One region of the Aquitalea sp. USM4 genome, then DNA from elsewhere that is predicted to be linked to it. Evidence: predicted binding sites of a transcription regulator. Region 1 holds the regulator's gene; each other region holds the start of a gene.
The links. The regulator FNR, encoded in region 1, switches genes on or off when oxygen is low (the NO sensors DNR and NnrR bind a similar motif). The targets are predictions, from matches to a motif close to TTGATNNNNATCAA.

Region 1 (4,171 bases):
GATGGCTTCCACCGACAGGGAGAAGCGGCACATCAGCGCCTGGATGATGCCGCGACGCAGGATGTCGTCCTGATCCAGCACCATGCCGCGCATTACCGGCAGCCGGCCTTCGTCCAGCGCGGCGTAATAGCTGTCCAGGTCCTTCTCGTTCTGGCTGTAACAGGGGCCAACCTTGCCGATGGACGACACGCCAAGGCCGATCATGTCGCAGTCGGCATGAGTGGAATAGCCCTGGAAATTGCGCTGCAGGCGGGCTTGGCGCAAGGCAATGGCCAGGTCATCTTCCGGCTTGGCAAAGTGGTCCATGCCAATGAATACATAGCCTGCATCCGCCAGGCTCTTTACCGCGTCCTGCAGGATGTCCAGCTTGGTGCTGGCGGCTGGCAGGTCCGCCTCGTTGATGCGCCGTTGCGGCATGAACACGGTGGGCAAATGGGCATAGTTGTACAGCGCCAGGCGGTCCGGGCCAATGGCAATCACCTTGTCCAGCGTGCGTTTGAGCGACTCGCGGGTTTGCAGCGGCAGGCCGTAGATCAGGTCCACACTGACCGACTTGAAGCCCGCCTCGCGCGCAGCCTCGATCACTTCCAGCGTTTCCTCCTCGCTTTGCACCCGGTTCACCGCGGCTTGCACCTGCGGGTCAAAGTCCTGAATGCCCACGCTCATGCGGTTGAAGCCCAGTCGCGCCAGATGATGCACGGTTTCACGACCCACCTTGCGCGGGTCGATCTCGATGGAATATTCTCCCTCCGGCAAAAATTCGAAGTGGGCACGCAACATGGTCATCAGGCGGTCCAGCTGCTCGTCGGACAGGAAGGTTGGCGTACCGCCGCCAAAGTGCAGCTGGATCAGCTTTTCCCGGCAGCCAAGCGAGGCGGCAACCAGCTTGATTTCCTTTTCCAGGTAATCGAGGTAGCGGTCGGCACGGCTCTTGTCCTTGGTGATGATCTTGTTACAGCCGCAGTAATAACAAACCGTGTTACAGAACGGTATGTGTACGTACAATGAGATAGCGTTCTGATGCATGCCCAGATGGCGCTGCATCAGCCAGCTTTTATAGTCCTTCTCGCCAAACGCCGGGGTAAACCGGTCTGCGGTCGGGTAAGAAGTGTATCTTGGGCCGGAACCATCAAGACGTTCGATCAATGCTCGGTCGAACTCACAGTGGGTAGGCGAAAACGGATGGGTGGTGTGCATGTCGTCGGGTATTGATAGTCAAACGTCAGGTGGACTGGTAAATTTGCGGAAAACGTGCGAATTCCGCTTTGACAAGGGTCAAGCTTCTTTACAGGGTTGTACAAAACACGCGATGTCAGACCAACACCAACACACTCTGCACGCACTGAAGGTGTCCTGCTCCAACTGCAGTCTGCGCGAACTCTGCCTGCCCATCGGGTTGAACCGCGACGAAATGACGCAGCTGGATGCAGTTATCCGTCAGAGCCGCCGCCTCAAGCGCGGTGAATACCTGTTCCGCAGTGGCGAAGCCTTCAAGTCGCTGTTTGCCGTGCGCACCGGTTTCTTCAAGACCAGCGTGGCAAGCCAGGACGGTCGTGAACAAGTCACCGGCTTTCTGATGTCCGGCGAACTCATGGGCCTGGATGGCATCTCGTCCAATGTGCATGGCTGCGACGCCATTGCCCTGGAAGACAGCGAAGTCTGCGAACTGCCCTTCAACCGCATGGAAAGCCTGGGGCGCGACATTCCCAGCCTGCAACACCACTTTTTCCGGCTGATGAGCCGCGAAATCGTGCGTGACCAGAACGTCATGCTGCTCCTGGGCAACATGAAGGCAGAAGAACGTCTGGCTGCCTTCCTGCTGAACCTGTCACAGCGTCTGTCCACCCGCGGCTTTGCCGCCAACGATTTCATCCTGCGCATGAGCCGCGAGGAAATCGGAAGCTTCCTCGGCCTGAAACTGGAAACTGTCAGCCGTACGCTGTCCAAGTTCCAGCAGCAAGGCTGGTTGAGCGTGGACCACAAGCACATCCAGCTGATCAAGGCCGATGCACTCAAGGACCTGATCTCCGGTTGTACCCACGCCAACGGCGTGTAAGCCAACAGGCACGGTAACAGCCATCCGGGCGGTGGGCGCAATGCGCCTTACCGCCCTTTTTGCATCTTCCGCCCATCCGGGCAGGCGCGCCATTCTCCGCAAGCACTAACTCTTCCGGGCAAGGTATTACCAGCGCCCGATCAGCATGCCGGCCACCAGTTGCTCGGCCCGTTCCGCCACTTCAGCCAGCTGCGCGGCGTCCGGCTCGCCGCGTACCACCACGGCGGGCAGCACTTCGTGCCAGCCATAGCCGGCGATGATGCGCCGCATGGCGTGCACAGCCCCCATGCCATCGTTACCGGCGGACACCAGCAAGAGGCAGGCCAGCCCCTCGGTACGGCCCTGCGCGGGGTAGAAGGTGCGGTCAAAGAAATCCTTCATCTTGCCCGCCATATAGCCAAAATTCTCCGGCGTTGCCAGCACGATGCCGTCTGTTGTCAGCAAATCATCCAGTGTGGCCTGCTCGGCGGGCAGGCAGTTGAACTGCAGGTCATCGGCCAGCTGCGCTACGCTGGCGCGCACGGCATCAACCAGCTGCAAGGTGCGGCCGGTCTGGCTGGCATACAACAACAGCAAGCGCTTCATGCGGCGGGACTCCCTGGCAGCGTGGCCATCAATGCCTGCAGGCGCGTTGCTTCGGGCCAGCCTGGCGGCACCACGAAACCGCGCGCCACCTCCTCCCAGTAGCCATCGCCCAGCGGCAACAGCTCGGCCACCAGTTGCGGCACCACGGCCTGGCGCAATTCCTGGCGCAGGCTGTGCTGTTCACGCACTTCGGCTTCGGCCACGCGGGCCGGAGCCAGCCAGTTCAAGCGTGGCAGCCACATCCAGCGTGATGCCGGGCTGCTACTGGGCCAGGGCTGCAATAGCGGGCTGAACCAGCCTTGCAGCTGATCCGCAGCCAGTGGCGGCATGGGGCGGGACGGTCGGGAATAGAAAAACCAGCCGGCCAGCCGGGCCTGACTGGCGCAGGCCACAAAGTCTGGCGGCAACACGCGCCGGGCCAGGGGGTGGCGGGACAGCTGCAACTGCGCCTGCAATTTACCCGCCTTCAGCAGCCAGGCATCGCGCAGACTGGGGCCTACCAGACTGTCCGGCCCCTCGCCCAGTTGCAGATAGAATTTGCTGGCGGTTTCCACGTGCAGTGGTTCGCCATCCAGCCGGATCAGGAAATCAAATTCGCCAATGGTGCGGCCGCTGGCGTCCCGTAGCGGCAGATTGGCGGCCACCAGCTCGATATGGGGCGCGAGGTGAAACCAGAAAGCCAGCAAGCGCTCGGCATAGTGGCCCAGACGGCGACAGGGCTGGTCGGCCAGCCAGGCATAGAGCGGTGCCGGGTCTTGCTCCAGCGCGGCCAGCAAGGCCGGGCCATCCGGGCCCAGCAGGCGTTGTGGCGAAAGATTGCAGCCGCTATCCCAGGGAGCAGGGGCGGTCAGCAAGAAAGCCAGATCACGCAGCGCAGGCTGCGTGTAAGGCAGATAAAAACCGCGATCAGGATTCGCCGCCGTGCTCATGGCCGTCTGCCACGCGCTGGATCTGCTTCATCAGGCCACGCAGGATGTCCACCTCGTCGCGCAGCATGCCGGAACGGTTGAACAGCGCGCGCATGCGGCGCATCAGTCGCTCGCTGTTACGGCGGCGGTAGTAGCCGATGGCGTCCATGGTCTGGTCCAGATGCTGGCAGAAGCCTTCCACCTCGCCCAGGCTGGCGGTTTCGCTTTCCGGACGCAGGTATTCCACATCAACGCCGGTATGGCTGAACAGCTCGTAAGTCATCACCTGCACCGCCATGGCCAGGTTGAGCGAGAAGTAATCCGGGTTGCCCGGAATGGTAACCAGCCGGTTGCACTGCTCCACTTCTTCAATCGACAGGCCGAAGGTTTCATTGCCGAACACCAGCGCCACCTGTTCGCCATCGCGCGCGCGCGCCACCAGTTCCGGCGTGGTTTCGCGCGGGGTGGAAAGTGGCGTGGTGAGTTCGCGGCGGCGGCTGGTGAGCGCGCAGGCCACGGTGACGTCGCTGAGCGCCTCACTGAGGCTCGCCACCACGGTGGCGCTCTCCAGCACATCCACGGCACCGGAGGCCAGGGCATTGGCTTCATCGCTGGGAAACAC
Region 2 (4,171 bases), 1.9 Mb from region 1:
ATACCGCCGGCCGTATCGACAAGTTCAACCAGAAGTTCGGTGGCTTCTTCAAGCGCTAAGCTTGTAAGCTTTGGAAAAAAGGCAGCCCAGGCTGCCTTTTTTCATTTCCGCTGCGTGTGCTTGCACATTAAAATAATGCTTTATTCCAACTGGCGCGCGCCTCGATGCTGACGTACTCCCCGCAAAACGCCACCGTTCCCGTTCCCACCGAAAAGCCCTGGGTCTTGTTGCTGCTGTGTTTTGTCTGGCTGTGGCCAGGCATCATCGGTCACGACCCGTGGAAGCCTGACGAACCCTATGTGATGGCCGTGGTGGATGGCATGCTGCGCAGCGGCAACTGGCTGCTGCCCACCATCCAGGGCGTACCCTATCTGGAATCCCCACCGCTGTATTACTGGGTGGCCACGGTACTTGCCAAGCTGTTTTCCCCCTGGCTGCTCCCTGCCCATGATGCCGCGCGGCTGGCAACGCCGCTGTTCATGACCCTGGGACTCACCCTGGCGGGCATGACCGGGCGTGACCTGATCGGCCGCCGTCACGGACGCAGCGTGGTGATGATTTTGATTGGCTGCCTGGGACTGATTGTCACCGGCCACCAGATGACGCCGATGGTCGCCAGCTTTACCGGTTTTGCCGCCGCCTTTTATGCCCTGTCGCTCACCTTGCGCTCTCCCGGACTGGCCGGTGCCATTCTGGGGGCCGGTAGCGCCGCCCTGTTCCTGAGTGCCAGCCTGCTGGAAGTGATGCTGGTATGGGCTGTCGTGCTGTTCCTGCCGGCCTTTGCCGCCTGGCGCAACAAGCGCTATGTCATCACCGTGCTGATGGCCTTGCTGGTGGCTGTGCCTGTGGCGCTGATCTGGCCGCTGGAGCTGTCCCGCAGCTATCCGGCGCTGTTCCGCATGTGGTGGGAACACCATGCGCTGGGCCCGCTGGACGGCTTTGGCAAGGTAGGGCTGTTTCACGGTTTTGGCTACTACACCTTCAATACCATCTGGTTTGCCTGGCCGGCCTGGCCGCTTGCCGCCTGGACGCTGTACCGCAACCGCAAGTACGAACAGCCCATGTTGCAGCTGCCGCTGATGTTCTTTGCCGTGGTGCTGATCATGCTGACGCTGTCGGTGCGCAAGAGCATGGATTACGCCATGCCGCTGCTGTTGCCGCTGTCCCTGCTCGCTGCGGTGGAGCTGGATAATCTGCGCCGTGGCGCTGCTGCCTTTCTCAACTGGTTCGGCCTGATGGCATTCGGGGTGTTCGGCCTGCTGATCTGGGCGGGCTGGGCGGCGATGAACTATGGCTGGCCGGAACGGCTGGCAGGCCGGGCGCAGTATTTCAGTCCTTACTATGTGCCGCATGTTTCGCTGCTGGCCGCCATCTTTGCCATTCTGGCCACCATCACCTGGATATGGGCGGTCACCCGCAGCCATGTGCGTGGTCGGCAGGCCATTACCAACTGGGCTGCCGGGCTTACCTTGTGCTGGGGATTGGCGCTGAGCTTGTGGCTGCCGTGGCTGGATGCGGCAAAGAGCTATCGTCCGGTGGTGGCAAGCATGCTGCGCAACGTGCCACCGGCAGTATTGAATGGCAGCAGCTGTATTGCCACCGAACGCGAGAACATGATTGCGCGCATCAGCTGGCACTATTATGGCGGGATAGATCTGGTAGCTTATCCGGCTGGCGAAAGCAGCCCCTGCGACTACCGCTTATTGATGCGTTCACGTACCGAGGGCCTGGCTGAGCCGGGCTGGAGCTTGTTGTGGCAGGGATCGCGACCGCGTGAGAAGTACGAGCTGTTCGGCCTGTTCAAGCGCTCGCCACACTAGCCGCACAGCAGGGTTCATCAAGATGACAACAGGCCGCAGCACATGCGGCCTGTCTGCTTTTAATCGTTCCCGTGCTGATTCAGGGCAGCCATCACTGCCGGCAGGCTTTCCGCCAGCACAAACAGTTCGCGTTCTTCAAAGCGGACATGGGCAGTCATGGCATCGGCAAAGGCTTGCAGCATGGCTGGCGAGGCCAGTTGCGGATGTTGCAGCAGGGCATGCAAATGGGCGTGATCTGCCAGCGTGCGGTCAACCGCAGCCTGCTGGCTGGCTTCTGACAGCGCAGGTAACAAGAGGCGTTCTTCCTGGGCGAAATGGGCTTGCAAGCTGTCCTGATAATGCTGGATCAGTCGCCGGGCGACGCGTTGCCACTCTTCAGCATCATCCTGCCGTGCCGCTTTGCCGGCTTGCATGGCCAGCGACAGGGCATGGTGATGGTCGTGCGAGAGTGGGGTAAGGGCTGCGCTGCGTTTCATGGTGGTGGCTGTTAACGGTCAGGCAGACAGCCTGCGCCAGTGGCAGAAGATATGCCTTGATCACTCTCAAGGACAGCCGGGCCTCCCGCCGGGAGGCCCTGAGCGGCTAGTGTTGCAACTGCGGCAGATTGGCAAACAGCTGCAGTGCTTCCGGGTTGGCCAGTGCACTGAGATTATTCACCGGCTCGCCGTGAATCACGTTTTTCACCGCCAGTTCGACAATCTTGCCGCTGATGGTGCGTGGAATGTCGGTGACGGCAATGATGCGCGCCGGTACATGGCGCGGGCTGGCACCACGCTTGATCTGTTCGCGCAGCCGGTTGACCAGCGCCTCATCCAGCACATGGCCCTGCTGCAGCCGGACAAACAATACCACGCGCTCGTCGTCCTGCCAGCGCTGGCCCACGGCCAGGCTTTCCACCACTTCCGGGAAGCTTTCCACCTGACGGTAGATTTCCGCGGTACCGATACGCACGCCACCGGGGTTGAGCACCGCGTCGGAACGGCCATAAATCACCATGCCGTTGTGGGCGGTGATTTCGGCGTAGTCACCGTGGCACCACACATTATCGAAGCGGCCAAAATAGGCCTGACGGTATTTGCTGCCTTGCTCGTCCTGCCAGAACCCCACTGGCATGGAGGGGAAGGGGCGGGTGCATACCAGTTCGCCCTTTTCCTGCCGCACCGGCCTGCCGTAACTGTTGAAGATGTCCACCGCCATACCCAGGCCACGGCATTGCAGCTCGCCACGGTATACCGGCAGGTTGGCGCAACCCAGGGCAAAACAGGACACGATGTCAGTGCCACCGGAAATGGAGGCCAGATTGATGTCCTGCTTGATGTTGGCGTATACCCAGTCAAAGCTTTCCGCCATCAGTGGCGAGCCGGTGGAGAAGATGGCGCGCAGTGCATCCAGCCGGTATTGCGTGGCAGGAGCCAGGTTGATCTTGCGCAGGCCGTCGATGTATTTGGCCGAGGTGCCAAACTGGGTGAATTGCCATTGCTGCGCATATTCCCACAGGATGTGTCCCTGATTGGCAAACGGCGAGCCGTCATACAGCATCAGCGCCGCGCCGCTGGCCAGACCGGATACCAGCCAGTTCCACATCATCCAGCCGCAGGTGGTGAAGTAAAACAGGTGGTCGCCATGGTGAATGTCGGCGTGCAGCTGGTGCTCCTTCAGGTGCTGCAGCAAGGTGCCGCCAGTGCCATGCACGATGCACTTGGGTTTGCCGGTGGTGCCGCTGGAGTACAGGATGAACAGCGGATGGTTGAATTCCACCCGGACAAACTGCAAGGGACGCGCAGCGAAGCGGGCAATGAAATCGTCCAGCGTGATGGTGCGCGGCAGGCTTGCGGCAAAGGCAGCGGTTTCGCCCAGATAGGGGACGGCAATGAACTGCTGCACCGAAGGCAGACCGGCTGCCAGCGCCTGCATCTTGTCGCGGATGTCGATCTGCTTGCCGCCATACCAGTAGCCATCCGGGCAGAACAGCAGCTTGGGTTCGGTCTGGCCGAAGCGGTCGATGGCTCCGTCGATGCCGAAGTCGGGCGAACAACTGGTCCACACCGCACCCAGGCTGGTGGCAGCCAGCATGGCGGCCACGGTTTCCGGCATATTGGGCAGGAAACCGGCCACGCGGTCGCCTGCCACAATGCCGGCGGCCTGCATGGCTTGCTGCAAGCGGGACACCAGCTGGCGCAGCTGCTGCCAGCTGTAGCGGGACTTGACCTTGTCTTCCCCCCAGAACACCAGGGCGGTGGCATCGCCATCGTGACGCAGCAGGTTTTCTGCGTAATTGAGGCGGGCTTCGGGGAAAAAGCGCGCAGCCAGCATATTGTCCGCCTGCTCCAGCGCGCTCCCACCCTTGTCAC
Region 3 (4,171 bases), 570 kb from region 1:
GGTGTGGATCTCGATTTATTTCGTAAAATGTCAGCCCGGCTGGTTGGACATTCAAGCGCAGTAGATCGGCATTGCGCTGGGCAAATATATCGGCGTTTTCACCTACTTTAATGGTGATTTCAATCGGATTAATGACATTGGACATGGGTTTGGAATCACTCTGGTCAGGTTGGCAGGCATTAAGCATCAGTAATAGCAGGCAAGATAGTAATGGTTTCATCGCATGCACCATGGGTCGTGTTGGCGTAATACCAGTTCAAAAGTGGTCATCTCGGGGTTATGCCAACTGGCGATGCTGCGCAATTGCTGGTCCATATATTCAGCTTGCGTCTCCATCAAGCCATGGAATTGTTTTGCCGCTAAACCAATCCACCGCATTCGACTGTTTTCGTTTTCCAATATGGTGTCTTTGGGCACTTCGGATTTGAGCTTGGGATCCTTGGTTTCACAGGCGGCGGCAAACACCAGTTCCAGCGGTGGCAAGATGGTTTTGGTGAGCAGGGCCAGAGCCTGGCTGGTTTCATCCACGTACTGCGGCGGCTTGGTGGTACTTGGTTCCAATAGTGTGTCCGCCGTCTGTTGCAATGCCCGCTGGCGTTGCAGCCACACGGTAAAGTCGGGGTCGGTATAAATCAGCTTTTGCAGTACTACCCGCTGTTCGTGATTGGCGATGGCCAATAAATGGGCGAGTTGTTTTTCTCGATATGTGTCCGATCCCGGCTGAAGCTTCTCAATCTCGCGTACCAAGAGCATGCCCTTCTGGGCATAGGACGACAGTTTCAGGTGTTGCAAGCGCGGCAGCGCCTGCTCGGCCCAAGGCAGCTGCGTCAGCTGGCTTTCCATCACCTCATAGAGTTTTTCACCGCGCGTACTGGCGCAGTGGAAGTAGGCGCTGTAGTCATAGCTGTGCAGCCAGTGAATGGGGGCAATGTCCTGAAACAGCCAGAAATTGCCTTTGCCCAGGCCATCGGCCACGGCGTCGATGCCCAGCTTGGCGGCGGCTTTGACGGCGCGGTGTTCCAGGGAGCAGGCCACGGTTTTGCTGGCGAATGCGCCCAGTGCCATCCAGTAGTAGCGGCCCTTGCGCTTGGGGTCGCCAAACTCTTCGGTTTCCAGATAGAAACGGGCATAGGTGGCGGCCACGGTACGGGCGCGTACCGACTTGGTCGTTACATCGCCTTTGATGGGGCGGTATGTGGTAGGACTGATGGGTTTTATCCGGATGCTGAACGGTGATGGTGGCCGGCCTGGCGGGGTGGAGGGCGAGATCCGCACGATGGCAAACTGCTGCGCCAGGCTCCAGGCGGTTTGGCAGGTGCCTTCCAGATAACACACCGAATTGGGTTTGCTATTGAGCATGCTGGTGGCAGTGAGATTGTCTTTGCTCATGATCTGGCGAGTGGTGAGCGGATTGGGCTGGCTCATGACGGGTCTCCTGGCTGGGGGGCGGGATAGGAGTGATGACGTTGGCAATAATCAAAGTGCCCATGGTGAGATGCCAATCAGATAAGTAGGAGTTTGTGTGGTGAAAGGTCGAATTATTTGTTTTGTTAAAACGAGGCGGGGTTAAAGAACCATAAGTGGATGTAGCGGATGGTATGTGGTGGTGCATGTCATGCCTTGGTTTTTGATTCATCGCGGGCAGGGTTGTGCATTGTTTCAACCCTGTAAGGCCCATGGTTAAACCGTTGATTCGTATCAAGGAGGGGGATATGCCCGCGGGATGAAGATGCCGGCAACCAAGCATTACTGTCACGCTGGAGCCCTAACCATGAAGACCCCGCGCTTGTCCTGGCTGCCAAGAAGTGTGTTGCTGGCGGCCCTGCCTTTTTCCGTGTTGCAGGCCTGGGCGGATACCGCCACTACCTCGACTTCCGCCCCGGAGGCGAAATACCAGGGAGCCGCCTCGCCGCTGGTTTCCGAGCCCATGCACCAGAACATCAACCCCAAGGCTCCGCCGATGACCGAGGCGGAGTTCACCCACGCCAAGCAGATTTACTTCGAACGTTGCGCCGGCTGTCACGGGGTGTTGCGCAAGGGCGCCACCGGCAAGCCGCTGACACCGGACATCACCCTCACGCGGGGCACCGAATACCTGAAGACTTTCATCAAGTACGGTTCGCCAGCCGGCATGCCCAACTGGGGGACTTCCGGTGAGCTGAGCGATGCCCAGGTGGACCTGATGGCGCGTTATGTGCAGCAGGAACCGCCCACTCCGCCGGAATTCGGCATGAAGGACATGCTGGGCACCTGGAAGGTGCTGATTCCGCCGGAAAAGCGGCCAACGCATAAAGAGAACAATCTGGATGTGGCCAACCTGTTCTCGGTCACCCTGCGCGATGCTGGCCAGATTGCCCTGATCGATGGCAATAGCAAGCAGATTGTCAGCGTGCTGAAAACCGGCTACGCCGTGCATATTTCCCGCCTGTCGCAGTCCGGCCGCTACCTGTACGTGATTGGCCGCGACGGCAAGATCAACCTGATCGACCTGTGGATGGCCAAGCCGGACACGGTGGCGGAAATCCGCATCGGCCTGGAAGCCCGTTCGGTGGAAACCTCCAAGTTCAAGGGCTTTGAAGACAAGCTGGCGGTGGCCGGGGCCTACTGGCCGCCACAGTACGTGATCATGGACGGCAACAGCCTCAAGCCGCTGAAGATTGTCGGCACCCGTGGCATGACGGTGGATAACGAATACCACCCGGAACCGCGCGTGGCCTCGATTGTGGCCAGCCACTACAAGCCGGAATTCGTCATCAATGCCAAGGAAACCGGCAAGATCATGATGGTGAATTATTCCGACCTGTCCAACCTGAAAACCACCACCATCGACGCGGCCAAGTTCCTGCATGACGGCGGTTTCGATACCACCGGCCGTTACTTCATGGTGGCTGCCAATGCCTCCAATAAGGTCGCGGTGGTGGATACCAAGCTGGACAAGCTGGCCGCGCTGGTGGATGTGGGCAAGACCCCGCACCCGGGCCGTGGTGCCAACTTTGTCGACCCGCAATACGGCCCGGTATGGGCCACCGGCCACCTGGGCGACGACAGTATCAGCCTGATCGGCACCGACCCGGACAAGCACAAGGCCCAGGCCTGGAAGGTGGTGCGGGTACTCAAGGGGCAGGGCGGTGGTTCGCTGTTCATCAAGACTCACCCGAAATCCCACAATCTGTGGGTGGATACCGCGCTGAACCCGGATGCAGCGGTCAGCCAGAGCGCTGCCGTGTTTGACATCAATCATCTGGACAAGGGCTTTGTCACCCTGCCGATTGGCGAGTGGTCTGGCCTGGGCGATGGTGCCAAGCGCGTGCTGCAGCCGGAGTACAACAAGGATGGCAGCGAGGTGTGGTTCTCGGTGTGGAGCGGCAAGGACAAGCAATCGGCCATCGTGGTGGTGGACGACAAGACCCGCAAGCTCAAGGCCGTGATCAAGGACCCGCGCCTGATCACCCCCACCGGCAAGTTCAATGTGTTCAACACCCAGCACGATATTTATTGATTTGAAATAAGTCGTCGCCGTCCTTTCACTGTTGAAATCCGGCAGATCGTCCGTGGTCTGCCGGAACAAGGAGAGCAGCATGAAACATGTACTGATCGCGCTGGCCCTGGGTGGGCTGATGTCGGCCGGGCTGGCCCAGGCGGCCAGCGGGCCGGAACTGGCCAAGCAATACAACTGCCTGGCCTGCCACAGCGTGGATGCCAAGCTGGTTGGCCCGTCCTACAAGCAGGTGGCGGCCAAATACAAGGGGCAGGATGTCACCGCCAAGCTGATGCAGAAGGTGAAGGCGGGTGGTTCCGGCAGTTTTGGTGCCATTCCGATGTCGCCTAATCCGCAAGTGCCGGATGCCGACCTCAAGCAGCTGGTGACATGGATTCTGGCCCAGTAAGGCGTGGCATCTGTCTGGCGGCCTTGCTGGCTGCCAGCCTGTGCCAGCAGGCCACAGCAGCGCCACCGGCAGAACCCCGTGCGGGTGAGCTGCTGCAACTGCTGCATAACGATTGCGGTGCCTGCCACGGCCTCAGCCTCAAGGGCGGGCTGGGCAGCCCGCTCACTCCCCAGGCGCTGGCTGGCAAACCGGCCGACAGCCTGGTGGCCACCATTCTCAATGGCCGCCCCGGCACCCCGATGCCGCCGTGGCGGCCTTTCCTTTCCGAAGAAGAAGCGCAATGG

Region 2: DKK66_RS01750 (hemerythrin domain-containing protein) is a predicted target of FNR. The motif match lies at 2,353-2,366, and genes of this name have one in related genera.
Region 3: DKK66_RS13265 (nitrite reductase) is a predicted target of FNR. The motif match lies at 1,689-1,702, and genes of this name have one in related genera.

The regions. Positions count from the first base shown of each region.
Region 1 covers NZ_CP029539.1:2,291,283-2,295,453, reverse strand. The annotation lists gene hemN (oxygen-independent coproporphyrinogen III oxidase) at 1-1,197, opposite strand, end outside; gene fnr (fumarate/nitrate reduction transcriptional regulator Fnr) at 1,310-2,056, shown strand; gene DKK66_RS10680 (flavodoxin family protein) at 2,183-2,641, opposite strand; gene DKK66_RS10675 (DUF1853 family protein) at 2,638-3,570, opposite strand; gene DKK66_RS10670 (RNA methyltransferase) at 3,548-4,171, opposite strand, start outside.
Region 2 covers NZ_CP029539.1:386,474-390,644, reverse strand. The annotation lists gene rpmE (50S ribosomal protein L31) at 1-59, shown strand, start outside; gene DKK66_RS01755 (glycosyltransferase family 39 protein) at 165-1,820, shown strand; gene DKK66_RS01750 (hemerythrin domain-containing protein) at 1,880-2,296, opposite strand; gene DKK66_RS01745 (acetoacetate--CoA ligase) at 2,403-4,171, opposite strand, start outside.
Region 3 covers NZ_CP029539.1:2,865,457-2,869,627, forward strand. The annotation lists gene DKK66_RS13255 (hypothetical protein) at 1-145, opposite strand, end outside; gene DKK66_RS13260 (hypothetical protein) at 217-1,425, opposite strand; gene DKK66_RS13265 (nitrite reductase) at 1,772-3,499, shown strand; gene DKK66_RS13270 (c-type cytochrome) at 3,579-3,887, shown strand; gene DKK66_RS13275 (cytochrome c) at 3,869-4,171, shown strand, end outside; gene DKK66_RS13280 (cytochrome D1 domain-containing protein) at 4,168-4,171, shown strand, end outside.